DNA from 2 places in the Paenibacillus sp. LRG-1 genome. Region 1 is predicted to be linked to the other one. Evidence: predicted binding sites of a transcription regulator. Region 1 holds the regulator's gene; the other holds the start of a gene.
What was found. Region 1 encodes CtsR, which represses protease genes until heat stress. Its sites were predicted from a motif close to ATGGTCAATAAAGGTCAAACA; they were not measured.

Region 1 (4,723 bases):
ATAACAGGCTTATCTCCCCCAAGAGTCCACATCGACGGGGAGGTTTGGCACCTCGATGTCGGCTCATCGCATCCTGGGGCTGAAGTAGGTCCCAAGGGTTGGGCTGTTCGCCCATTAAAGCGGTACGCGAGCTGGGTTCAGAACGTCGTGAGACAGTTCGGTCCCTATCTGTCGTGGGCGTAGGAAATTTGAGAGGAGCTGTCCTTAGTACGAGAGGACCGGGATGGACGTACCGCTGGTGTACCAGTTGTTCCGCCAGGAGCACCGCTGGGTAGCTATGTACGGAAGGGATAAGCGCTGAAAGCATCTAAGCGTGAAGCCCCCCTCAAGATGAGATTTCCCAATTAGTAAGACCCCTTGAAGACGACGAGGTAGATAGGTTGGGGGTGGAAGTGCAGTAATGCATGGAGCTGACCAATACTAATCGGTCGAGGGCTTATCCTAAAAATAAAACGCAAATGAGTTTCGGATCCAGTTTTCAGGGTGTAACCTTGAAAGTATGTACAAGTGACATACAATAAGCGCATGGCTATTCATTCACACGATAAGTGATGAACCGAATAACCGTACGGGAGAATTTACGATGTAAATTCATGTTTGGTGGCGATAGCGGAGGGGTTCCACACGTACCCATCCCGAACACGACCGTTAAGCCCTCCAGCGCCGATGGTACTTGGACCGCAGGGTCCTGGGAGAGTAGGACGTCGCCAAGCAAAAGTGAAAAGGATGATAATCTCAATGAGATTATCATCCTTTTTTTATGTGTTTTTAGATGGCCACCTGCTTCTAAGGTTGACAGAGGGAAGAGGCTTTGCCACACTCTAAGTGTATAATCTTTTTATGGATGCCCAAGTATACAAGCGAGGTGACGAAGTTATGGAGATCAGGCAATTACAACGTGAGGAATTTGAAGCGGCTATTGAATTATCTCAATATGCTTTTCAGTTTACAATGTCCCAGGAAGATTTGGAAAAATCCAAGAAGAAATTCAAACCGGAGCAAACATGGGGAATATTCGACGGACATGACTTGAATGCTAAACTGACTTTGTTACCGCTACAGGTATACATAAACGGTCAGGTTTTTGATATGGGAGGCATTGCTGGTGTGGCAACTTGGCCAGAAAAGCGTCGCGGAGGCATGGTGTCACGTTTGTTGACGCATGCGCTTGAAGAAATGAAGTCTGCGGGACAAAGCCTTTCTTTTCTGCATCCATTCTCCTTTGCCTTCTATCGTAAATTTGGATGGGAAACGTATATTGAATATAAAAAGTACGTCATTCCCATTGATAAATTCCCTACAAAACTTAAAACAGAAGGTACAGTCAAACGCGATGTCAAAGATATTTCAGAACTGGACCAAGTGTATCAAGCGTATGCATCTCGTTATAATGGCACGCTGGTACGAGATAAGGAATGGTGGCAAGAGCGGATTTTAAATGAGAACTATCGAACTGCGGTATATTACTCTGAAACAGGCGATCCTCAGGGATATGCACTATACAAAATTGAAGATAAACAGTTGAATTGTGATGAGTTGGTATATGAAAATGAGACGGCTCGTCGGGCTTTATGGACTTATTTTGCAAATCATGACTCAATGATAGCCCAAGGTAAATTTAATTACGTTCCAGCAGATGACAATCTGCCATTTTTACTCGATGATCCACGAATTCAACAGGAAACGGTGCCTTATTTTATGGGTCGTATTGTGGATGCAGCTGCTTTTGTAAAGAGATACCCTTTTGAGCAGATTGGAGAGGAAACAAGTTTAACCTTAAGTCTGACAGATCGGTATGCTCCATGGAATGATGGATTATGGAGATTAACGATTACGACGAAAGGACAAGGCCATTTGGAGAGAGTGGATATAAGCTATTCATCTGAAAACGCCATAGTAGCTGACTTGAAACTTGGGATTCAGTCACTGACGACTCTGATGCTTGGCTACCAGCAGGCTGATGATCTGTATAAATGGGGTCGTATTGAAGGCAGCAATGAGTCTGTGTCTGCCCTTAAACGTGTAATACCAGTAAAACAAACGTTCTTATTGGATTTTTTCTGATAAAGGCCCATTTAGTTCTTCTTAGGCTCCATCTTTCAGAGAACATGACTTGCGTGGTTATCGTAATTTTCAAAACTCTTTCTGTAATGGGAAGAGTTTTTTTATGGTATTGTATAAAACATAATTAGATTGCGAAAAATGGTATTGACCCCTTGGCAAAAATGAATAATGTGCTATAATATGAATATAGTCAAAGAAAGTCAAAGTCAATCAAACCTCGTGTGATTCTATAGAAGTACTATGCTGATGGATTGGCTGTATAAGGTAATTTTGATAGCAAAGAAGTAAATGAGGATCGAAATGATTTGCGTATAGTTAGGAGCTGACTCTTATGAACATAAGAGAAGTGTATGATTAATCGCAAATAAAGGCCACACTAGAGACAAAACGGTACAATTCCAATGGATGTAGATCAGGCAATAGCCTGAATACAGCTTAGATTCGTGACTTTACCGTTTGGTTAAGTTCAATATACGGCGGACTCTGTGGAGCGTGAAATGTACTTGAATACTTGCGTTTCCGTTAGTGGAGGATGATGAAATGCGCAATGTTTCCGATATTATTGAACAATATTTGAAGAGTATATTGCTGGAAAGTCCCCAAGGTTTAGTGGAGATTCAGCGCAACGATCTGGCTGACCGCTTTTCCTGCGTGCCGTCGCAAATTAATTATGTAATTAGCACCCGGTTTACGCTGGAAAAAGGCTATGTGGTGGAAAGTAAACGCGGTGGCGGGGGCTACATTCGTATTCAGCGAATTCAGCTGCCTGCACAGCATGCCATCCATACACATCTTCATCAGAGCATCGGGGAGGAAATAAGCCAATCGGCAGCCGAAGGACTGATTTATCAGTTAGAGGAAGCCCATTTTTTAAGCAAAAGGGAAGCTAATTTAATGAAGGCTGCTTTATCAAGGGATACATTATTACTGAAGCTTCCCTATCGTGATCAACTGCGAGCAAGATTGCTTAAGGCTATGCTGATTTCGTTGCTGGCGACCAAATAGTGTGTGGAAAGAGACTAACGTTTGGATGTAGGGATTGGTATAAATCCTGACATTGAAGGAGGTGCTTTTATGCTGTGCCAAGAATGTAATATGCGGCCGGCAACTTTGCATTTCACCAAAATTGTGAATGGCGAAAAGACAGAGTTTCATATTTGTGAGACGTGTGCCAAGGAAAAAGGGGAGATGATCCCTGGAACACCTAACGGCTTTTCGATTCATAGCTTGTTGTCGGGGATGCTGGATTTTGACTCCAGTACAAAGAGCCAGTCTCCAGGCCACAGTGGTCCGCAGAACCTGCAATGCAAGGATTGTGGCATGACCTATGCACAGTTTAGTAAGCTGGGACGTTTCGGATGCCCGTCGTGCTATCAATATTTTGATAGTCGTCTGGACCCTCTGTTCAAGCGTGTGCATGGCAGTACGAATCATGTTGGTAAAGTTCCGGTTCGCACTGGAGGCCGACTGAAGGTTAAACGGCAAATTGACGATTTGAAAAAAGAGATGCAACAGCATATTGTACAGGAAGAATTTGAATCAGCTGCTGAGCTTAGGGATCAAATCAGAGAGCTTGAAAAAGAAATGACTGAAGAGTAAAGTTTGTGAAGAGTAGGAGGGATGCGTAATGCCCAATATTCGGTTTACGGAGAAGCCGCTAAGTGACTGGATGCGTGGTGATGCTGCGGATTCGGAGATTGTCATTAGCAGCCGGGTGAGAATTGCGCGTAACTTGCAGCATCTGCCTTTTCCCATGCTTGCTACCAATCAGCAGTCGGAAGAAGCACTTCAACGCTTGACGGATATCCTTCAGTATGATGATTTAGGCGGTTTTGGTACTTTCCATACGCTGAAAATATCCGAGTTGGATGAGATCGACAAGCAGGTGCTGGTTGAGAAGCATTTGATTAGTCCAAATTTGGCGAACGAATCTCGTAACGGTGCTGTTTTAATTAGCGATGATGAATCGGTTAGTGTTATGATAAACGAAGAGGATCATCTGCGTATCCAGTGCTTATATCCGGGATGTCAGGTTAGGGAAGCTTGGGAACGCGCTATGGTTATTGATGATGCATTTGAAGCGCATGTTGATTATGCATTTGATGATCGGAGAGGTTTTCTGACCAGTTGTCCGACGAATGTCGGCACAGGTATGAGAGCTTCGGTGATGATGCATTTGCCTGCATTAGTTATGACTCATCAAATCAATCGTATATTGTCTGCTGTTTCACAGGTAGGTCTTACAGTTCGTGGCATTTACGGTGAAGGCAGCGAAGCGGTCGGAAATTTGTTTCAGGTATCTAATCAGATTACACTGGGACAAACCGAAGCGGAGATTATTGAGAATCTACATGGCGTGGTGCTACAAATTATTGAGCACGAGCGTTCTGCCAGAGAAAGGCTAATGAATGAATCTATGCTGCGAATTACAGATCGGGTGATGCGTTCATTCGGTATTTTGTCATATGCAGCAGTATTGGATTCCAAGGAGGCTGCACAGCGGCTATCCGATGTACGTCTTGGCGTAGATTTAGGAATTTTGGAGCGTCCTTCCACCGCAGCGATGAATGAGCTGAATGTGATGACACAACCCGGGTTCCTGCAAAAAAGCTTTGGGGATAAAATGAATACCGAAGAGCGCGATATGTACCGGGCGAAG
Region 2 (4,723 bases), 930 kb from region 1:
GCTGAGTAAAAGCCAGCTAAATCCGATTACAATTGCGTCTCAAACACTTCCAGCTTCGAGTAGTGCGAAGGTGTCCTACAAGATTAAGTACCCGCAAATCAGCGGTAGCCAGCTGAATTCTGAGGCTCAACAGGCCATTAACAATGTGCTTAAAAAGCATGCAGAAGGTATATTGGCAGCAGGCAAAAAGATGATGGCTGAGGGAGAGGCTACAACAGAAAGACCGTATGAGTTTGGAAATGATCTTGCGATTGCCTATAACAAAGATGGTATTCTGAGTGTGATTATGCAGGACTACTCGTATACGGGTGGCGCACATGGCATGACGGCACGTAAAGGATATACGTTTTCGCTCGCTGATGGTAAACTGCAGCAATTGTCTGACGTATTGAAGGCAAATCCGAACTACAAAAAGTTCCTCAATGCTGATTTGAAGAAAAAAATCGATGCACTTCAGGCTGGCGAAGGATTCGGCAAATTTAAAGAGCTGGCGGCAGATCAGAATTTTTATGTGACGAACAGTGGAGTAACAATCGTGTTTGATTTGTATGATTATGCGCCATACGCGTATGGAATTCCGGAGTTTACCTACTCGTTCGGTCAATTGCTGCCTCAAGGCGAAAAGCCTTTTGCGGGACAGAATGAATAGTAGAAATAAATAAGTCCAATTGTCTATAACCTAAAAAACAATAATGCAAAAAAGCTGCCTACCGGATAAGAAAGTCCGGAGCAGCTTTTTCATTTACCAGTTATCGAAAGAGGTGAATTTCTTCTCTTATACACCTTCTGGAGAGGAGCTAGTTAGCACTTTATCAATAATACCGTATTCCTTGGCATCATCAGCAGACATGAAGTAGTCACGGTCTGTATCTTTTTCAATGCGCTCCAGTGGTTGGCCTGTGCGATCTGCGAGAATGCGGTTCAGTTTATCACGCATTTTCAGAATGCGGCGTGCGCGGATTTCGATATCCGTTGCCTGACCTTGTGCACCACCCAGTGGTTGGTGAATCATAATTTCACTGTTTGGCAAAGCGAAACGTTTACCTTTGGCGCCTGCATTCAGCAAAAACGCGCCCATGGAAGCCGCCATACCTACGCAAATCGTAGATACGTCAGGTTTAATGTATTGCATCGTATCGAAAATGGCCATACCAGCTGTAATGGAACCGCCAGGGCTGTTAATATACAAGTGAATATCTTTTTCAGGATCTTCGGCAGCCAAAAACAGCATTTGCGCAATTATAGAGTTGGCTACAACGTCATTGACGTCCGAGCCTAACAAAATAATGCGATCCTTTAACAGTCTGGAATAAATGTCATAGGCGCGTTCGCCGCGGTTACTTTGTTCTACTACCATAGGAACATAGCTCACGTCAAAAAACCTCCCTTAAATATCGTTAGTGGATTTGGTGGACATGCCGATTACACGTCCCTTATTTATAAACTGTTACCGTAATAACCACATGATAAACAATTTCAAACAAAAAGTCAAAGAAAGTCAAACTAATGATTAAAAAAAAAGAGCCCTCAGCGCTCTTATTGGTTAAAACATTATATAGAAGCATCTAAGCGTTCATTTAAAATGGCGCGCCCGCGAGGAATCGAACCTCGATCTCAGGCTCCGGAGGCCTACGTCATATCCGTTGGACCACGGGCGCATAGTTGATTCAATGCAAACAACTAACTAATTAAACAGCTAATTGGAAACAAAGATGATTATATGATATACAGCAGTGAATTGCAAGCTTTTATTAAATGCGCATATTCAGATAAATGGTTGAGAAATATAGGTTCAGATAGACTTGCATATGGAGCAAATATTGGTTAAGATATACGTGGGACTTAAAAAGTTATCCCGGGACGTTTTGAGACCAGTTAGAGATAGAGCATTAGAGACAGAACTTAGAAGTGTGCGGGAGTGGAAAGCATGCGAAAGATATTAGAAATACAGAAGCAGCTTCTGCCCGACCTCATGGATGTTTTGAAAAAAAGGTACACGATCCTGCATCAGATTATGCTGTCCGATGTTGTTGGACGCAGAACACTGGCAGCTTCACTGAACATGACTGAGCGCGTGTTGCGCGCCGAAACCGATCTTCTTAAAGCTCAGGGGCTAATTGAGATTGAGAGTGTAGGCATGAAGGTGAGCAAAGCAGGACTGGATCTGCTGGAACAGCTGGAGCCGATTGCGAACAACTTGTTCGGCCTGTCCCAATTGGAGGACCAGATTCGTCAAGCCTATGGTTTGAGGAAGGTGGTTGTCGTTCCAGGGGATTCGGATGCTTCTCCGTTAACAAAGCAGGAGCTGGGGCGCGCTGGAGCAAAAGCGTTGCTGAGTGTTATGGACGACGAGGATGTGGTCGCTGTAACAGGTGGCACGACAATTGCCGACGTGGCGGAACAACTGGCACTACCTTCTAATGGCCCACTTAAGGGTGGGTGGTTTGTACCGGCACGCGGGGGTTTGGGAGAAAGCATGGAAATGCAGGCCAACACAATTGCTTCCACAATGGCTCGCAAGGTAGGCGCTCAATACCGTCTGCTCCATGTACCGGATTTGCTCAGCAATCATGCTTACAACTCCTTGCTTGAAGATACGAACATTCAGGATATATTGAACCTGATTCGCGAGAGTCGTATCATCATTCACGGGATAGGCAACGCCATAGCGATGGCACATAGACGTAAACTTGATCCCGAAACCTTTGCCCAGATCAGCAGTGAAGGAGCGGTAGCCGAATCGTTTGGTTATTACTTTAACGAAGATGGCGTCGTTGTTCACAGAATGCTGACGCTTGGACTCCGATTGGAGGACATTAGGCGTACCGATACGGTTCTAGGTGTAGCTGGAGGCAAAAACAAGGCGGCCGCTATTCATGCGGTACTGCGTTTCGGGCAAGAGGACATTCTAGTCACCGACGAAGGCGCTGCTGTTGAGATTGTAAGTCGTTATTTAAATGATTAATATAGGATTTATGAATATTGTTGTCTTGACGGGCTTTCGGGTCTGTCTTGAATATATAAAACTAAACTAAACGAACTTTGGGAGGAACTCACTCATGACAGTTAAAGTTGGTATTAACGGTTTCGGACGTATTGGACGCCTTGCTTTCCGCCGGATTCAAAATGTGGAAGGTATTGAAGTAGTAGCAATCAATGACTTGACAGATTCCAAAATGTTGGCACATTTGTTGAAATATGATACAACACAAGGTAATTTCCAAGGACAAGTAGAAGTACATGACGGCTTCTTCAAAGTAAACGGTAAAGAAGTTAAAGTTTTGGCTAACCGCAACCCTGAAGAACTGCCTTGGGGAGACCTGGGTGTAGACATCGTTCTGGAATGTACAGGTTTCTTCACAACTAAAGAAGCTGCTGAGAAACATTTGAAAGGCGGCGCTAAAAAAGTTGTTATCTCCGCTCCAGCTACTGGCGACATGAAAACTGTCGTTTACAACGTAAACCATGAAATTCTGGACGGAACTGAAACTGTAATCTCCGGTGCTTCTTGCACAACAAACTGCCTGGCTCCTATGGCTAAAACACTGCAAGATAAATTTGGTATCGTTGAAGGCTTGATGACTACAATTCATGCTTACACTGGCGACCAAAACACTTTGGATGCTCCACATGCTAAAGGAGACTTCCGTCGTGCTCGTGCAGCAGCTGAAAACATCATTCCTAACACAACTGGTGCTGCTAAAGCAATCGGTTTGGTTATCCCTGAGTTGAAAGGTAAATTGGATGGCGCGGCTCAACGTGTTCCAGTACCTACAGGTTCCCTGACTGAGCTGGTAACAGTTCTGGAGAAAAACGTAACTGCTGAAGAAATCAACGCTGCGATGAAAGAAGCTTCCGATCCTGAAACTTATGGATACACTGAAGATCAAATCGTTTCTTCCGACATCAAAGGTCTTACTTTCGGTTCTTTGTTTGATGCAACTCAAACTAAAGTTCTGACTGTTGGCGACAAACAACTGGTGAAAACTGTAGCTTGGTATGACAATGAAATGTCTTACACTGCACAATTGATCCGCACGTTGGAATACTTCGCAAAACTGGCTAAATAAGAACAGTCTTATTGAGCAACATCATAGAGCGGAAACAGGTTATTGTTTCCGCTCTTTATATATCAAATGTGCCTTGAATTCCTGATTCGTAAAATTATAAGGGTGCGGAGGAATATGGAGATGAACAAAAAGAGCGTACGTGATATAGAACTGAATGGAAAACGGGTGTTTGTTCGTGTAGATTTTAACGTTCCGGTTGAGGACGGTAAAATTACGGATGACAAGCGTATTCGTGAAACCTTGCCAACCATTAACTACCTGATTGAAAAAGGTGCAAAAGTTATTTTGGCGAGTCACTTTGGACGTCCAAAAGGTCAGGTTGTTGAATCCATGCGTCTGACTCCTGTTGGCGTACGTTTGTCTGAGCTGCTGAAAAAACCAGTAGTTAAAGTGGACGAATCGGTAGGCGAAGCTGTTAAAGCGAAAGTGGCTGAACTGCAAAACGGCGACGTGCTGTTGCTTGAAAATGTACGTTTCTATGCAGGAGAAGAAAAGAATGATCCTGAATTGGCGAAGCAATTTGCTGAATTGGCAGACGTTTTCGTGAATGACGCATTTGGTGCAGCACACCGTGCTCATGCTTCCACAGAAGGTATCGCGCATCTTCTTCCGGCTGTTTCCGGCCTGCTGATGGAGAAAGAATTGTCTGTAAT

Region 2: a site for CtsR is predicted at 1,485-1,505, ahead of clpP (ATP-dependent Clp endopeptidase proteolytic subunit ClpP). Genes of this name have one in related genera too.

The regions. Positions count from the first base shown of each region.
Region 1 is NZ_CM170126.1:5,322,017-5,326,739, reverse strand. Features, by position in the region: rRNA gene ACUUJN_RS23715 (23S ribosomal RNA) at 1-444, shown strand, start outside; rRNA gene rrf (5S ribosomal RNA) at 597-713, shown strand; gene ACUUJN_RS23705 (GNAT family N-acetyltransferase) at 877-2,064, shown strand; gene ACUUJN_RS23700 (CtsR family transcriptional regulator) at 2,605-3,069, shown strand; gene mcsA (protein-arginine kinase activator protein McsA) at 3,139-3,663, shown strand; gene mcsB (protein-arginine kinase McsB) at 3,692-4,723, shown strand, end outside.
Region 2 is NZ_CM170126.1:213,303-218,025, forward strand. Features, by position in the region: gene ACUUJN_RS00950 (PdaC/SigV domain-containing protein) at 1-649, shown strand, start outside; gene clpP (ATP-dependent Clp endopeptidase proteolytic subunit ClpP) at 776-1,372, opposite strand; tRNA gene ACUUJN_RS00960 (tRNA-Arg) at 1,584-1,658, opposite strand; gene ACUUJN_RS00965 (sugar-binding transcriptional regulator) at 1,928-2,965, shown strand; gene gap (type I glyceraldehyde-3-phosphate dehydrogenase) at 3,060-4,070, shown strand; gene ACUUJN_RS00975 (phosphoglycerate kinase) at 4,191-4,723, shown strand, end outside.